Regions from separate parts of the Streptomyces sp. NPDC002580 genome, predicted to be linked through region 2. Evidence: riboswitches for the same ligand, from Rfam matches in the RefSeq annotation. Region 2 holds a riboswitch; each other region holds the start of a gene.
The links. A riboswitch is a leader RNA that binds a small molecule or an ion and turns the genes downstream of it on or off. The one in region 2 is predicted to bind thiamine pyrophosphate.

Region 1 (4,861 bases), on a different contig from region 2:
CAGAAGGCGGCCCAGGTCATTGTCACTGGCGCAGGATGCCAGAGCGGTCTGACATCCACGGCTGACATCAACGAGGCCGGACGACGGCATACGCCAGCGCCCCCGCACGACCGCCGGACCTGGCGACGACGGCCCCCGGGGCGGGTGTCGATCGAACTCCTAAAGGGGGTGTACGCCAGACGTAAACGTCCCGGCGTGTGATGCCGCCATGTCATCATCGGGCGATGCTGACCGAGGAGGACGCGCGCCGACTGGTGCTTGCCGAGATCGACGGTGCACGGGGCTGCGTCGAGTACGACCTTCAGATCCTGCGTGTAGAGACATTGCCGTTCGGGTGGATCTTCTACTGGGGGGCGGTCCGGGATGATCAGAGCGGGGCGCGCCCTCGGTTGGGAGGCAACGGTCCCTTCCTGGTGGATCGTGAAAACGAGCGGTTGATCCGAACTGCCACCAGCGTCCCCGTCGCCCAGCAGATCGCCGACTACGAACGGCGGCTACGACGCGAAGCTCACGCCCGGAATCTGGCAGCGAAGCAAGCCGTACAGCGGCGCGGTACCGCAACCCCAGCGACCACCCCCGCCCATCGGCGTCCCTCAGGGACCCCGGAGCGACCGGAATGACCGTCGTTGACCGAACTGGCTAGAGCTACGGATCAGAAGGCTTCTGACATCCACGGTGCCGGACGGAGGCCTACACCAGCATCTCTGTCCGGCCGTCGCACCAGTCGAAAGCGAGGACTTCACCCGCTGGTGGCCAGGTGGAAGAGAGGACGCGGGCGCGGGCCGTAGGGGTAGAGCCATGGGCTCCAGTCACCTTCTTGAAGGTGGGAGATCGCGATGAGCGCGTCGGCGGCGTTCTTGCAGCGTGGGTGGCGTGCCGTGAAGGACGCGATGCGGGGTCGCTGCGTGAGCAGCCAGTCGGCGACGGTTCGCGGGTCGCCGTCGTACCACCACGTGAAATCGAACTCCTCCCACAGGAAATCCGTCCCCCAGCCCAGTGTCAGTCGGACGAGGCCAGCATCCGCGGCGGGGCCGGAGAAGCCGGCGATGTGGTCCAGCCATGGCTCCAGGCCGCCCGTGGCGTGGGCGACGCCTTCCACGAGGTCACGGATGTCCGCCGGGGACCGGCCGCCGGTGAGGGCGAGGGTGAGCAGTGCCCGGAACGCCTGCTCGACCGCGGTGCGCTCGGCGACCGGCCAGCTGATCAGTTCGGCCCCGTACCGGCCGAGACCGCGCAGCTCATGGGACGGGTCGGTGCCAGGGCCTTCCGGGCCCCAGTGACGCAAGGCACGCGGTATGAGGCGGCGCCACAGGACCGGGTACTGGTCCGCGTCCCAGTGATCGACGGCCTTGCCCATGAAGCCTTCGAGGACGTCATCCGGCACATCCCGCGGATCACCGCCGAGGATGCGCAGTTCCGCTTCCGTGAAGCAACGAGTGCACCCCTCCACCGGCCGGTCGAGCTCCGGAGGGGAGGCGAAGATCAGGTCCACCTCGGCGAGGGCGAGCCGCCACATCGTGTACGGGTCGGGGACAGGCTGATCGAGCATGGCGGCTACCTACCGGGACTCCGCACCGTGGGCCGGGCGAAGAGCGTGACGTTACACCGGTTCCCGCCCGGCGGGTACCCGTTTCCCGACGCGGGCGAGGTCAAGATCCGCCTGGCCAGGCCAGGCCAGGCCAGACATGGGCTGCCGGGCCGTCTTTGGGCCGTGAAAGGTTGACCAACGGTGACAGGGGACACCGGAGGGTGACGAGGCGCTCGCCCATCTGACCTGGGCCGGGCCAAACGATCTGCGACACTGGAAGGGTTATGCCGAAGCCCGGAGAACTCACCTTTGTAGCGCCGCGCGGAGCTCAGAAGCCGCCGCGGCACCTTGCCGATCTCACGCCCGCCGAGCGGAAAGAGGCGGTTGCCGCGATCGGCGAGAAGCCGTTTCGTGCCAAGCAGCTCTCTCAGCACTACTTCGCCCGGTACGCGCACGACCCCGACCAGTGGACGGACATCCCGGCCGCCTCGCGCGGCAAGCTCCAGGAGGCGCTGCTTCCCGAGCTGATGACGGTCGTGCGGCATCTGTCGACCGACCAGGAGACCACCCGCAAGACCCTGTGGCGGCTCTTCGACGGCACGCTCGTCGAGTCCGTGCTCATGCGCTACCCGGACCGGGTCACCATGTGCATCAGCTCGCAGGCGGGCTGCGGGATGAACTGCCCGTTCTGCGCCACCGGACAGGCCGGTCTGGACCGGAACCTGTCGACCGGCGAGATCGTGCACCAGATTGTCGACGGCATGCGGGCGCTCCGTGACGGCGAGATCCCCGGCGGCCCGGCGCGGCTGAGCAACATCGTCTTCATGGGCATGGGCGAGCCGCTCGCCAACTACAAGCGGGTGGTCGGTGCGATCCGCGCGCTGACCGACCCCGAGCCGGACGGGCTCGGGCTCTCGCAGCGCGGTATCACGGTGTCGACGGTCGGGCTGGTCCCCGCCATCAACCGGTTCTCCGACGAGGGCTTCAAGTGCCGGCTCGCGATCTCGCTGCACGCGCCGGACGACGAACTGCGCGACACCCTCGTCCCCGTGAACACGCGGTGGAACGTGCGGGAGGTGCTGGACGCCGGATGGGAGTACGCGGCCAAGTCCGGGCGGCGCCTGTCCATCGAGTACGCCCTGATCCGGGACATCAACGACCAGGCGTGGCGTGGTGACCGGCTCGGGCGCATGCTCAAGGGCAAGCCCGTCCATGTCAACCTCATCCCGCTGAACCCGACCCCGGGCTCGAAGTGGACCGCCTCGCGGCCCGAGGACGAGAAGGCGTTCGTCGAGGCGATCGCGGCTCATGGTGTGCCGGTGACCGTCCGGGACACCCGTGGCCAGGAGATCGACGGAGCGTGTGGTCAGCTCGCCGCGACCGAGCGGTAGGCTGAGCCGAGTCAGTAGTTCTTCATAGTCAGACATCTTCATATTCCGACAGGGGAGCGCCACAGCGCTGAGAGTGCGGGACAGCCCGCAGACCCTCTGAACCTCGCCCGGGTCATTCCGGGTAGGAAGTTCGGTCGTTACTCAAGCTGTTGCGCCCTGCCCGGGAACCGTCAGAGGTCCCGGGCAGGGCCGCGTCTCTTCCTGGTCACCCAGGAGGAATCAGTGAGCACCATCATCAAGAACGGGCGGATCGCGGCCCTGGCCGTCCTCGGGCTCGTCGCGATGCCCGTACTGTCCGCGTGCGGCTCGTCCGACGGCGGCGGCTCGGGCGATCCGAAGACGGTCACGCTCGTCAGCCACGACTCGTGGCTCGTGTCGAAGAGCGTGCTCAAGGACTTCGAGAAGCGGTCCGGCTACCAGGTCAGGGTCCTCAAGGACGGCGACGCGGGCCAGGCCGTCAACAAGGCCGTCCTGACCAAGGACAACCCGCAGGGGGACGTCTTCTTCGGCGTCGACAACACCCTGCTCTCCCGCGCGCTCGACAACGGACTGTTCCAGCCGTACACGGCCAAGGACGCGGACAAGGTCCTGCCCGAGTACCGGACCGACCGGGACAAGCACCGGGTCACGCCCATCGACACCGGCGACATCTGCGTCAACTACGACAAGGCCTGGTTCAGCGAGCACGGGCTGACGCCGCCGCGGTCCTTCGACGACCTGGTCAAGCCCGCGTACAAGAATCTCCTCGTCACCGAGAACGCCTCCACGTCCTCGCCCGGCCTCGGCTTCCTGCTCGGCTCCGCCGCGCACTACGGGGACCAGGGCTGGGAGGACTACTGGAAGAAGCTCAAGGCCAACGGGGTGAAGGTGGTGGACGGCTGGGAGCAGGCGTACAACGAGGAGTTCTCGGGGTCCGCCGGCGGCAAGAAGGCCAAGGCCGACCGCCCGCTCGTCGTCTCGTACGCCTCCTCGCCGCCGGCCGAGGTCATCTACGCCGACCCGAAGCCCACCACCGCTCCGACCGGGGTCGCGACGGGCACCTGCTTCCGCCAGGTCGAGTACGCGGGTCTGCTGAGCAACGCCGAGAACGCCAAGGGCGGCAAGGCACTCCTCGACTTCCTGCTCACCAAGGAGTTCCAGGACGACATGCCGCTGAACATGTTCGTCTATCCAGTGCGTGAGGGCGCGCAGGTGCCGCCGGAGTTCACCCGGTACGGTCCGCAGGCAAAGGACCCCGAGACCCTCGCCCCCCAGAAGATCGCCGCCGAACGCGACCAGTGGGTCAAGTCGTGGACCTCGCTCGTACTGAAGTAACCGACCGGCCCGAAGGAGCCGGCGGAGCCGAAGCGGCCGCCGGTCCCGGCGGCGGCCGGCGGAGGGAGCGCGGGCGGAACGTGGCGCGGCTCGGGCTGATGGCCCTGCCCGTCGCGTTCTTCGCGGTGTTCTTCGCCTATCCCGTCGCCGCGATCGTCACACGGGGGCTGCGCGGGGACGACGGCTGGCGGCTGGGCCGGATCACGGAGGTGCTGGCCGACTCCGGCATCCGGCACGTCCTGTGGTTCACCACCTGGCAGGCGCTCGCCTCGACGGCGCTCACCCTGCTGGTCGCGCTCCCCGGCGCGTACGTGTTCGCGCGCTTCGATTTCCGGGGCAAGCAGATCCTCCGGGCCGTGGTCACCGTGCCCTTCGTGCTGCCGACCGTGGTCGTCGGCACGGCGTTCCTCGCGCTGGTCGGCCGGGGCGGGCTGCTCGACGAGCTGTGGGGCGTACGCCTGGACACCACGGTGTGGGCGATCCTGCTCGCCCATGTCTTCTTCAACTACGCGGTCGTCGTACGGACCGTCGGCGGCCTCTGGTCGCAGCTGGACCCGCGCCAGGAGGAGGCCGCGCGCGTGCTCGGCGCCTCGCGCTTCGCGGCCTGGCGCCGGGTGACGCTCCCGGC
Region 2 (4,861 bases):
TGACCGCGCTGCGCGTGAAGGCCTTCGACCACCTGGTCCTCAACGTCGAGGACGTCGAGCGGTCCGTGGCCTTCTACACCGGACCGCTCGGCCTGGCCCCCGTACGCCTTGCCGAGTGGCGGGCCGGCCGGGCGCCCTTCCCCTCGGTGAGGGTCACCGAGGAAACCATCATCGACCTGGTGGGCAGTGCCCGGGGAGAGTCCAACGTGGACCACATCTGTCTCACCGTGGAGCCGCTGGACTGGGACGAGGTCATCGCGTCGGGATCCTTCACCGTGCTCGAGGGCCCGGTCGAACGCTTCGGCGCACGGGGCACCGCCACTTCGGTCTACGTCCAGGATCCCGACGGCAACACGGTGGAACTGCGCTGGTACCCGCAGGACATCCGTACCTGACCGGGCATGGCCGGGGCGTGACCGGCCATGGCCCGACCGAGGGCGGCGGTCCGGGAGGATCAGCACCCGGACCGCGCCCTGCGGAGTGGTTCAGTCGGCCAACGGCAGGTACACGCGGTTGCCCGCCTCCGCGAACTCCCGGGACTTCCGCAGCATGCCCTCGGAGATCTCCTCCGCGGAGGCACCCTCGGCCGCGTCACCGCCGAACCGCTCGTTGATGCTCTGGCTGATCTTCATCGAGCAGAACTTCGGCCCGCACATGGAGCAGAAGTGGGCCGTCTTGGCGGGCTCGGCCGGCAGCGTCTCGTCGTGGAACTCCCGTGCCGTGTCCGGATCGAGGGCCAGGTTGAACTGGTCCTCCCACCGGAACTCGAAGCGGGCGTCGGACAGCGCGTCGTCCCAGTCCTGCGCGCCTGGGTGCCCCTTCGCGAGGTCGGCCGCGTGGGCGGCGATCTTGTAGGTGATGACGCCGGTCTTGACGTCGTCACGATCGGGGAGGCCCAGGTGCTCCTTGGGCGTGACGTAGCAGAGCATCGCCGTGCCCCACCAGGCGATCATCGCGGCACCGATGCCGGAGGTGATGTGGTCGTACGCCGGCGCGATGTCCGTCGTCAGCGGACCGAGCGTATAGAACGGAGCTTCATCACAGATCTCCTGCTGAAGGTCGATGTTCTCCTTGATCTTGTGCATCGGGACATGTCCCGGGCCTTCGATCATCGTCTGTACGTGAAAACGCTTCGCGACCTTGTTGAGTTCCCCGAGCGTCCTCAACTCAGCGAACTGTGCGGGGTCGTTAGCGTCGGCGATGGAGCCCGGCCGCAGCCCGTCGCCGAGCGAGTAGGTGACGTCGTACGCGGCGAGGATCTCGCAGAGTTCCTCGAAGTTCTCGTACAGGAACGACTCCTGGTGATGCGCGAGGCACCAGGCCGCCATGATCGAGCCACCGCGCGAGACGATGCCGGTCTTGCGGTTCGCCGTGAGCGGCACGTACGCCAGGCGCACGCCCGCGTGGACCGTCATGTAGTCCACGCCCTGCTCGGCCTGCTCGACGACCGTGTCCTTGTAGATCTCCCAGGTCAGCTCCTCGGCTCGGCCGTCGACCTTCTCCAGCGCCTGGTAGAGCGGCACCGTGCCGATGGGAACCGGGGAGTTGCGCAGCACCCATTCGCGCGTGGTGTGGATGTTGCGGCCGGTCGACAGGTCCATGACCGTGTCGGCGCCCCAGCGGGTGGCCCACGCCATCTTGTCGACCTCCTCCTCGATGGAGGAGGTGACCGCGGAATTGCCGATGTTGGCGTTGACCTTCACCAGGAACCGTTTACCGATGATCATCGGCTCGATCTCGGGGTGATTGACGTTCGCGGGCAGTACCGCGCGGCCCGCGGCGATCTCCTGGCGCACGACTTCGGGGTCCACGTTCTCCCGGACCGCGACGAACTCCATCTCGGGAGTGATCTCACCACGCCGCGCGTAGGCGAGCTGGGTGACCGCCGTCCCGGCGCGCCCCCGGCGCGGCTGGCGGGGCCTTCCGGGAAACACCGCGTCGAGGTTGCGCAGTCCCCCGCGCGGGGCCGTGTGCTTGATCCCGTCGTCCTCGGGACGGGCGGGACGGCCCGCGTACTCCTCGGTGTCCCCGCGGGCGATGATCCAGTTCTCACGCAGCGGCATCAGGCCCCTGCGTACATCGGTGTCGACGGCCGGATCGGTGTACGGGCCGGAGGTGTCGTACAGCGTCACGGAGCGCCCGTTGGTGAGGTGCACCTGACGGACCGGCACCCGCAGATCGGGGCGCGTGCCCCCGACGTACGCCTTGTGCCAGCCGATGGACCTCCCCGTCTCCCCGCCGGGCGGCGGTGACGATGCTCCGTCCGTCTGACTGGAGGCAGGCGTGCGCATGTCTTTGTTGGTCATGAGACCTACTCCCTACGCCGGCATTACCCGGTAACAGGTTCAGCGGTCGACGCAGCGGATTCCGTTCGTCGATGTTTCATGTGAAACATCGCGAAGACGGAGGTCAGCGTCCTCTCAGCCCGGTGCTCCGAGCTCCCGCGTGTGCAAAGGTGGCTCTACGCTAGCCTCCGGGCTGGCGCGGTGAACAGAGGGCCCTTGACCTCCTTGCGATGATCGCTCGGTGACGACAACCCAGCAGCCCTCGTTCCCCCCCTCCGAGCCGCCACGTCGGCGTGGCTCCGACGACGGCCATGGACATGGCTCCGGCGAGGGGCGCGGGCCGGACGCGGGCGACGGTCACGGGCACAGCCCCGCTCCCGGCGGTGGACACGGGCACAGCCACAGTCACGGTCCCGCCGCGCCGGTCTCCAAACGTCTGCGCAAGGTCATCGCCGCGGTACTGATCCCCTTCGCGGCCGCGGTCGCGGTGGGTCTCGTGGTGCTCTGGCCCGGTGGAACCCCCGCTCACGAGCGGACCGGTGTCGGCTTCGACCGGCAGACCCAGCAGGCGACGGTCACAAAGATCGACAAGGTGGACTGCAAGTCGGTGAACGCCTCGGGGCAGGCCCCGGCGGGCGACACGTCCACCGCCGAGGGTTCCTCCGCCCGACAGCGGGCGAAGAGTGACTGCAAGAAGGCCACGGTCCGGATCGACACCGGCAAGGACGAGGGCCGCACGTTCACCGAGATCGTTCAGCCGGACCAGACACGGCAGTTGGAACAGGGCGAGAAGGTCGTCGTCGCGTACGAGCCCTCCGCCCCCAAGGACCTCCAGTACTCGGTCACGGACGCGAACCGGAAGCTGCCCCTGACCCTGCTGGCGGGGATCTTCGCCGTGGTCGTCGTAGTGGTCGGCCGGATGCGCGGCGTCATGGCGCTGATCGCCCTGGCCATCAGCTTCATGATCCTCAACTTCTTCATCCTGCCCGCGATCCTGCAGGGCTCGAACCCGTTGATCGTCGCCGTCGTCGGGTCCAGCGCGATCATGCTGATCGCGCTCTACATGTGTCACGGCCTGTCGGCCCGGACCTCCGTGGCGGTGGTCGGCACCCTGCTCTCGCTCGTGCTGATCGGCATCCTCGGCTCGGTCTTCATCGACTGGGCCGTGCTGACCGGCAACACCGACGACAGCACCGGCCTGATCCACGGTCTCTACCCGTCCATCGACATGAGCGGTCTTCTGCTGGCCGGAGTCATCATCGGTTCGCTCGGCGTGCTGGACGATGTGACGGTCACCCAGACCTCCGCGGTCTGGGAACTGCACGAGGCCAATCCCACTATGGGCCGGCGCGGCCTGTACCGCGCGGGCATCCGTATCGGCCGCGACCACATCGCGTCGGTCGTGAACACGCTCGTCCTGGCCTACGCCGGCGCCGCGCTGCCCCTGCTTCTGCTGTTCTCGATCGCTCAGAGCAGCGTGGGCACCGTCGCGAACAGCGAACTGGTCGCGGAGGAGATCGTGCGCACCCTGGTCGGCTCGATCGGCCTGGTCGCCGCGGTGCCGGTGACGACCGCGCTGGCCGCCCTCGTGGTCGCCGCGGACCGCGAGGGGTCCGTCGCCGGTCCGGTCGAGCCGGTCGGAGCCGGTACTCCCGCGCGGAGCGGGAAGGGCCGCCGCCGCAAGCGCTGAACCGTCCACCAGGAGCGCCGAACCCGTCCGGCGCTCAGGCCGCGGTGAGGAAGCGTTACTCCGCTCGGGGACGGCGGGGTTTCATCCCGCGCTCTGCTCCTCCGCCAGGATGCGGTCGAGCGCTTCGTCGAGGGATGTGTCGAAACCCGCGAGGGAGCGCTCCTGGCCGAGCGGCACCAACTTGTCCGTACGGTCGAGGAACGCGACGAGCGGCGCGGCACCGGACCTGAACAGCGCATGGTCTCCACCGACCTGAAGCCGGATCAGCACCTCACCGAACGTCTCCGGATCGGCCGGAGCGATGTGGACATCGCCGTCGCCGCAGGGCCTGCCCACCCCGTCGATCAGCAGTTCCCGCCCGAACGCCCAGGTCACGGGCGCGTCTCCGGGCAAGTGGAAGGTCAACCGCACGGCGTACGGATCACAGGTCTCGTATCGCAGCTCCACCGGAATGCGGAAAGACAGCTCCTCGGACACGAGGAAGCTCATCATGACCTCTGCCTGCACCGACTCGCGCATCGCCTACCCCGTCGTTTGCCCTCTACTGGCCAGGAATCATCCCCCTGACACTGCTGGAAATCTTGCTCAACGTGCACACCAGATCACAAGGAGTGAGTTTTCAGATACTGATAGAGATGGCGAGTGTCCCTAGCAGCCTGCCGATCTCGGTCTGCAACTTCCGCGCCGCGGGGAGCAGTCGGTCGACCTGGTGGGAGGGCAGGGAGAAGGCCATCGTCGCGGCCGTGCTGCCCGCTGTGATCGGGATCGCGGCACAGACCGTACCGAGCGCGTACTCCTGGCGCTCGACCACCGGTTCCATCCGCCCCGTCCGTTCCAGACGTCTCAGAAGTCGGTCCTTGTCACGCACCGTGTAAGGGGTGATCGA
Region 3 (4,861 bases), on a different contig from region 2:
GCGCGACGGCCTCGACCCGCCGCAGGGCGTTCCACAGGTTCCGCTCGCCCTTGGGGGTCTTCGGCGCCGAGAACTCGAACGAACAGGTCTGTTTGCCGGTCGCGAGCATGTCGCGCACGGTGCGTGCGCGATCAGTCCTGGTGGAAGCAGATCCGAGGGCCATGTCCGCAGGTTAGCCAGCGGGCGGCGGTCCCCCAACCGAACCGCTGGGATTTGTCCCATCTGTCGATTTCTTGTCCACCCCTCGGACAGCGGCCTCGCCGGCGGGCGCTCAGGCGTCGCGCAGCCGCTTGGCGAACTCCGCCGCCGCCGCGCCCGGATCGTCCGCCTCGGTGATGGCCCGGACGACGACGACCCGGCGGGCGCCCGCTTCGAGCACCTCGTCGAGCCGGCCGAGGTCGATGCCGCCGATCGCGAACCAGGGACGGTCGGTGCCGAGGGCGGCCGTGGCGCGGACCAGGTCGAGGCCGGGGGCGTGGCGGCCGGGCTTGGTGGGGGTGGGCCAGCAGGGGCCGGTGCAGAAGTAGTCCACGCCCTCCTGGACCGCCGCGGCGGCGGCCTCGGGTCCGGAGTGCGTGGAGCGGCCGATGATCACCTGGTCCCCGAGGATCGCCCGGGCCGCGGGAACCGGGAGGTCCCCCTGGCCCAGGTGCAGGACGTCGGCCCGGGCGGCGTGGGCCACGTCCGCCCGGTCGTTGACCGCGAGGAGCTTGCCGTGGCGGGCGCAGGCGTCCGCGAGGACCTGGAGGTGTTCCAGTTCCTCGCCCGCCTCCATGCCCTTGTCCCGCAGTTGCACGATGTCGACGCCGCCCGCCAGGACCGCGTCGAGGAACTCGGCGAGGTCGCCCTGACGCCTGCGGGCGTCCGTGCACAGGTAGACGCGGGCGTCGGCGAGCCGGGCCCTCGCGGTGGCGGCGGCGTTCTCAGGCATGCGGGTGTCCCCCCTTGTCGGTGCGCGGGGAGCGCGGCGGGCGGGATGGTCCCGCCCGCCGCGCTCCCCGCGCCGGACGGTCTCGTTCAGGTCAGACGGCGAGCGCCTGGGCGCGGCGCTTCACCTCCGTGCCGCGATTCTCGCTCAGCGCCTGCGCGGGGGTGCCGGGCAGGCTCGGGTCGGGGGTGAAGAGCCACTCGAGGGCCTCTTCGTCGGAGAAGCCGTCGTCCCTCAGGAGCGTCAGGGTGCCGGCCAGGCCCTTGACGACCTTCTGTTCGTCCGCGTCGATGAAGTCGGCGGGGACGTGCAGCGCGCGGTTCTCACCACGGCGTACGGCGATCAGCTGGCCGTCCTTGACCAGCTGCCGGACGCGCGTCACCTCGACGCCGAACTGTTCGGCGATGTCGGGGAGGGTGAGCCAGGCGGGGACGAGAGCATCGATCTTTGCGTCAATCTCGGTCACGGGACAAGCCTGCCATCCCGGACCGACAGTCGGAAGCCGAGGGCGTCCGACCAGGGTGACGGATCAGGCGGTGGCGGCCTTGAGCGGCCTCGACGGGTCCTCGAGAAGCTCCGGATCCATCGGCGCACCCGCCTCGATGAGCCGGCGGCCCTGGGCGAGATCCCTGGGCCGGCCGACCGCCAGGAGGGCGACCAGACGTGTCTCGCGGAGCCAGCACACCGACCAGGAGGCGCCCGAGGGGTCACCGCGCCACACCAGGGAGTCGGCGGGCGCGTGGTGGCCGACGTACTGCACGAAGCGGCCGAACTGCTCGGACCAGAAGTACGGCACCGGGTCGTAGGCGGCGGGCGACTCTCCGATGATGTTCGCGGCGACCGTGCGCGGGCCCTGGAGGGCGTTGTCCCAGTGGTGGACGAGGAGACGGTCCTCGTAGCGTCCCGACGGGAAGGAGGCGCAGTCGCCGACCGCGTACACGTCGGGCAGGGAGGTGCGCAGGTGCTCGTCGGCGACGATCTCGCGGTGGGCGCCGAGCTCGATGCCCGAACCGGCGATCCAGGCGGTCGCGGGCCGCGCCCCGATCCCGACCACGACGGCGCCCGCGGGCAGCCGGGAGCCGTCGTCCAGGACCACCGCGCCGGGCTCGACGCGCTCCACGCGCGCGTGGGTGCGCAGCAAGGCCCCGCTGTCCGCGTACCAGGCGGTCATCGGCGCGGCCACCTCGGCGGGCAGGGCGTCGGCGAGCGGCCGGTCGGCGGCCTCCACGACGGTGACCTCGCACCCCGCCTCACGCGCGGCCGTGGCGAACTCGGCGCCGATCCAGCCCGCGCCGACGACCACGATGTCGTGCTGCCGGGCGAGGACGGGACGCAGCCGGTCGGCGTCGTCCAGGGTGCGCAGGAGATGCACTCCGGGCACGCCCTCCGCGCCGGGCAGCTGGATCGGTTCCGCGCCGGTGGCCACGACCAGGACGTCGTACGGGACGGGCCCGCCCGCCGTGTCCAGCTCGTGGTCCGCGGGGCGCACGCCGAGCGCCTCGCGGCCCAGCCTGAGATCGATGTCCAGGGCCTCGAAGTCGATGTCGAAGGCGGAGCCCTCGGCCTTGCCCAGCAGGACCGCCTTGGACAGCGGCGGCCGGTCGTACGGCTGGTGAGGCTCCGCGCCGATCAGCGTGACGGTGCCCGTGAAGCCCTGCTCGCGCAGGGCGACCGCGGTCTGCACCCCGGCCATGCCCGCGCCCACCACGACGACCCGCCGTGCCGTGGACCCCCGCGCCGGGGACTGTGCCTGCGTCTGCTCGCTCACCTGATCACCTTAGACACCTGACAGTTCATCAGTCAGCGGACGTGCTCAGTGACCTGTTCCACACGGCCGGTCCCGCGCACCTCTTCCACCACGCTCGTCCCTGTGCCCTCCCGCGACTCCCACTCCCAGGTCTCCTCCAGCCGCACCCGGCCGTCGGGCAGTTCCACCACGAGGGACACGCAGTGGCCCGACGCGGTGGTCCCGTCGTGCTTCAGCTGCACGTACCGGAAGTCGAGGCGGTCACCCTCACGGGTACCCACAAGATGGCCGCGGACCACGTCGCCGCCCGCGTAGCCGGCCCAGACCACGCCGTTCTCCTCGCGGTACGCGAACCGGGTGCGGGTCCCCACCTGCCCGGGAGCCTGGTCGGCTACGGGGGCGAGGACGAGGCCGTCGAGCGATCGGGCCATGGGCGGAGGCTCCCTTACTGGGGCGGGCGGCGGCGGGCTAGGCTGGCCAACGTAAAGCACTCGCGGGAGCCCGGACGCACCGGGCTGAGAGGGAGGCTGGAGCGGCCTCCGACCGTACGAACCTGATCCGGATCATGCCGGCGAAGGGAGGGGCTGGACGCCCATGTCGCCTGCACGTTCGTCAGACGTCCTCGTCATCGGGGGCGGAATCATCGGTCTCGTGACGGCCTGGCGGTCCGCGCAGCGCGGGTTCACCACCGCGCTCGTGGACCCCGAGCCGGGTGGCGGGGCCGCGCAGGTGGCGGCCGGGATGCTGGCCGCCGTGACCGAGCTGCACTACGGCGAGGAGACCCTGCTGGGTCTCAACCTCGCCTCCGCGCGCCGCTATCCGGACTTCGCCGCCGAGCTCACCGAGGCGACCGGCCAGGACCTCGGCTACCTCCGGTCCGGCACGCTGGCCGTCGCGCTGGACGCCGACGACCGCGCCCACCTGCGGGAACTGCACGCCCTGCAGATCCGGTCGGGGCTGGAGTCGCAGTGGCTGAGCGGCCGGGAGTGCCGCCGTCTCGAACCGATGCTGGCGCCCGGCGTACGCGGCGGCCTGCGGGTCGACGGCGACCACCAGATCGACCCGCGGCGCCTGGCGGCAGCCCTGGTCACGGCCTGCGAGCGGGCCGGGGTCGTCCTGCACCGGACGTGGGCGCAGCGGCTGACGGTCGTACGGGAGCGGGCCGCCGGGGTCGTCACCACGGACGGCACCGAGCTCGCCGCGGGCCGGGTGGTCCTCGCCGGGGGCAGCCTCAGCGGGCGCCTGGAGGGCGTCCCCGAGGACGTCCTGCCGCCCGTGCGCCCGGTGAAGGGCCAGGTGCTGAGGCTCTCCGTGCCCCAGCGGTGCGCGCCCTTCCTGAACCGCACCGTGCGCGCCGTGGTGCGTGGCAGCCACGTCTATCTGGTGCCGCGCGAGAACGGCGAGCTCGTGGTGGGCGCGACCAGCGAGGAGCTGGGCTGGGACACCACGGTGACGGCGGGAGGTGTCTACGAACTGCTGCGGGACGCCCACGAGTTGGTGCCCGGCATCACCGAACTGCCGCTGGTCGAGACCCGCGCGGGGCTGCGTCCGGGTTCGCCCGACAACGCGCCGCTGCTCGGCCCGACCGCGCTGGACGGACTGCTGCTGGCCACCGGGCACTTCCGCAACGGCGTGCTCCTGACGCCTGTCACCGGCGACGCCATGGCCCACGTCCTGACCACCGGCGAACTCCCCGCCGAGGCCCGCCCCTTCACTCCCCTGCGTTTCGGCGCCGACGCCCTCCCCACTCTCACGGAGCTGCCCGTATGAACATCGTCGTCAACGGGGAGCGGCGGCGGATCGCCGCGGGCACCGCGCTCGACACGCTCGTCGCGACCCTCACCCCCGCGCCGTCCGGAGTGGCCGCCGCCCTGAACGAGACCGTCGTCCCGCGCGCGCAGTGGCCGTCCACCTCCCTCACCGACGGCGACCGCGTGGAAGTCCTCACCGCCGTCCAGGGAGGCTGACCCATGGCCGACGACCCCTTCGTCCTCGGCGGTACGACCTACGGGTCCCGGCTGATCATGGGCACGGGCGGCGCGCCCAGCCTCGACGTCCTGGAGCGCTCCCTGGTGGCGTCCGGCACGGAGCTGACGACGGTCGCGATGCGCCGGGTGGACGCCTCCGTGCACGGTTCGGTCCTGTCGGTGCTCGACCGGCTGGGCATCCGGGTCCTGCCGAACACG

Region 1: it holds a riboswitch for thiamine pyrophosphate, as region 2 does, so the genes downstream of both, ACFYW7_RS32540 (thiamine ABC transporter substrate binding subunit) here and thiC (phosphomethylpyrimidine synthase ThiC) in region 2, are expected to answer to the same signal.
Region 3: it holds a riboswitch for thiamine pyrophosphate, as region 2 does, so the genes downstream of both, thiO (glycine oxidase ThiO) here and thiC (phosphomethylpyrimidine synthase ThiC) in region 2, are expected to answer to the same signal.

What each region holds. Positions count from the first base shown of each region.
Region 1 covers NZ_JBIAQZ010000012.1:224,674-229,534, forward strand. Annotated here, with positions in the region: gene ACFYW7_RS32520 (DUF4240 domain-containing protein) at 1-20, opposite strand, end outside; gene ACFYW7_RS32525 (hypothetical protein) at 225-620, shown strand; gene ACFYW7_RS32530 (hypothetical protein) at 740-1,549, opposite strand; gene rlmN (23S rRNA (adenine(2503)-C(2))-methyltransferase RlmN) at 1,813-2,919, shown strand; TPP riboswitch at 2,960-3,065, shown strand; gene ACFYW7_RS32540 (thiamine ABC transporter substrate binding subunit) at 3,202-4,233, shown strand; gene ACFYW7_RS32545 (ABC transporter permease) at 4,209-4,861, shown strand, end outside.
Region 2 covers NZ_JBIAQZ010000003.1:178,382-183,242, forward strand. Annotated here, with positions in the region: gene ACFYW7_RS11730 (DUF1801 domain-containing protein) at 1-3, shown strand, start outside; gene ACFYW7_RS11735 (VOC family protein) at 1-395, shown strand, start outside; gene thiC (phosphomethylpyrimidine synthase ThiC) at 486-2,306, opposite strand; TPP riboswitch at 2,299-2,455, opposite strand; gene ACFYW7_RS11745 (YibE/F family protein) at 2,527-3,975, shown strand; gene ACFYW7_RS11750 (SsgA family sporulation/cell division regulator) at 4,057-4,494, opposite strand; gene ACFYW7_RS11755 (IclR family transcriptional regulator) at 4,595-4,861, opposite strand, start outside.
Region 3 covers NZ_JBIAQZ010000001.1:1,073,620-1,078,480, reverse strand. Annotated here, with positions in the region: gene metF (methylenetetrahydrofolate reductase [NAD(P)H]) at 1-163, opposite strand, end outside; gene thiE (thiamine phosphate synthase) at 272-931, opposite strand; gene ACFYW7_RS04630 (Rv2175c family DNA-binding protein) at 1,023-1,394, opposite strand; gene ACFYW7_RS04625 (NAD(P)/FAD-dependent oxidoreductase) at 1,458-2,696, opposite strand; gene ACFYW7_RS04620 (hypothetical protein) at 2,729-3,106, opposite strand; TPP riboswitch at 3,159-3,272, shown strand; gene thiO (glycine oxidase ThiO) at 3,270-4,445, shown strand; gene thiS (sulfur carrier protein ThiS) at 4,442-4,642, shown strand; gene ACFYW7_RS04605 (thiazole synthase) at 4,646-4,861, shown strand, end outside.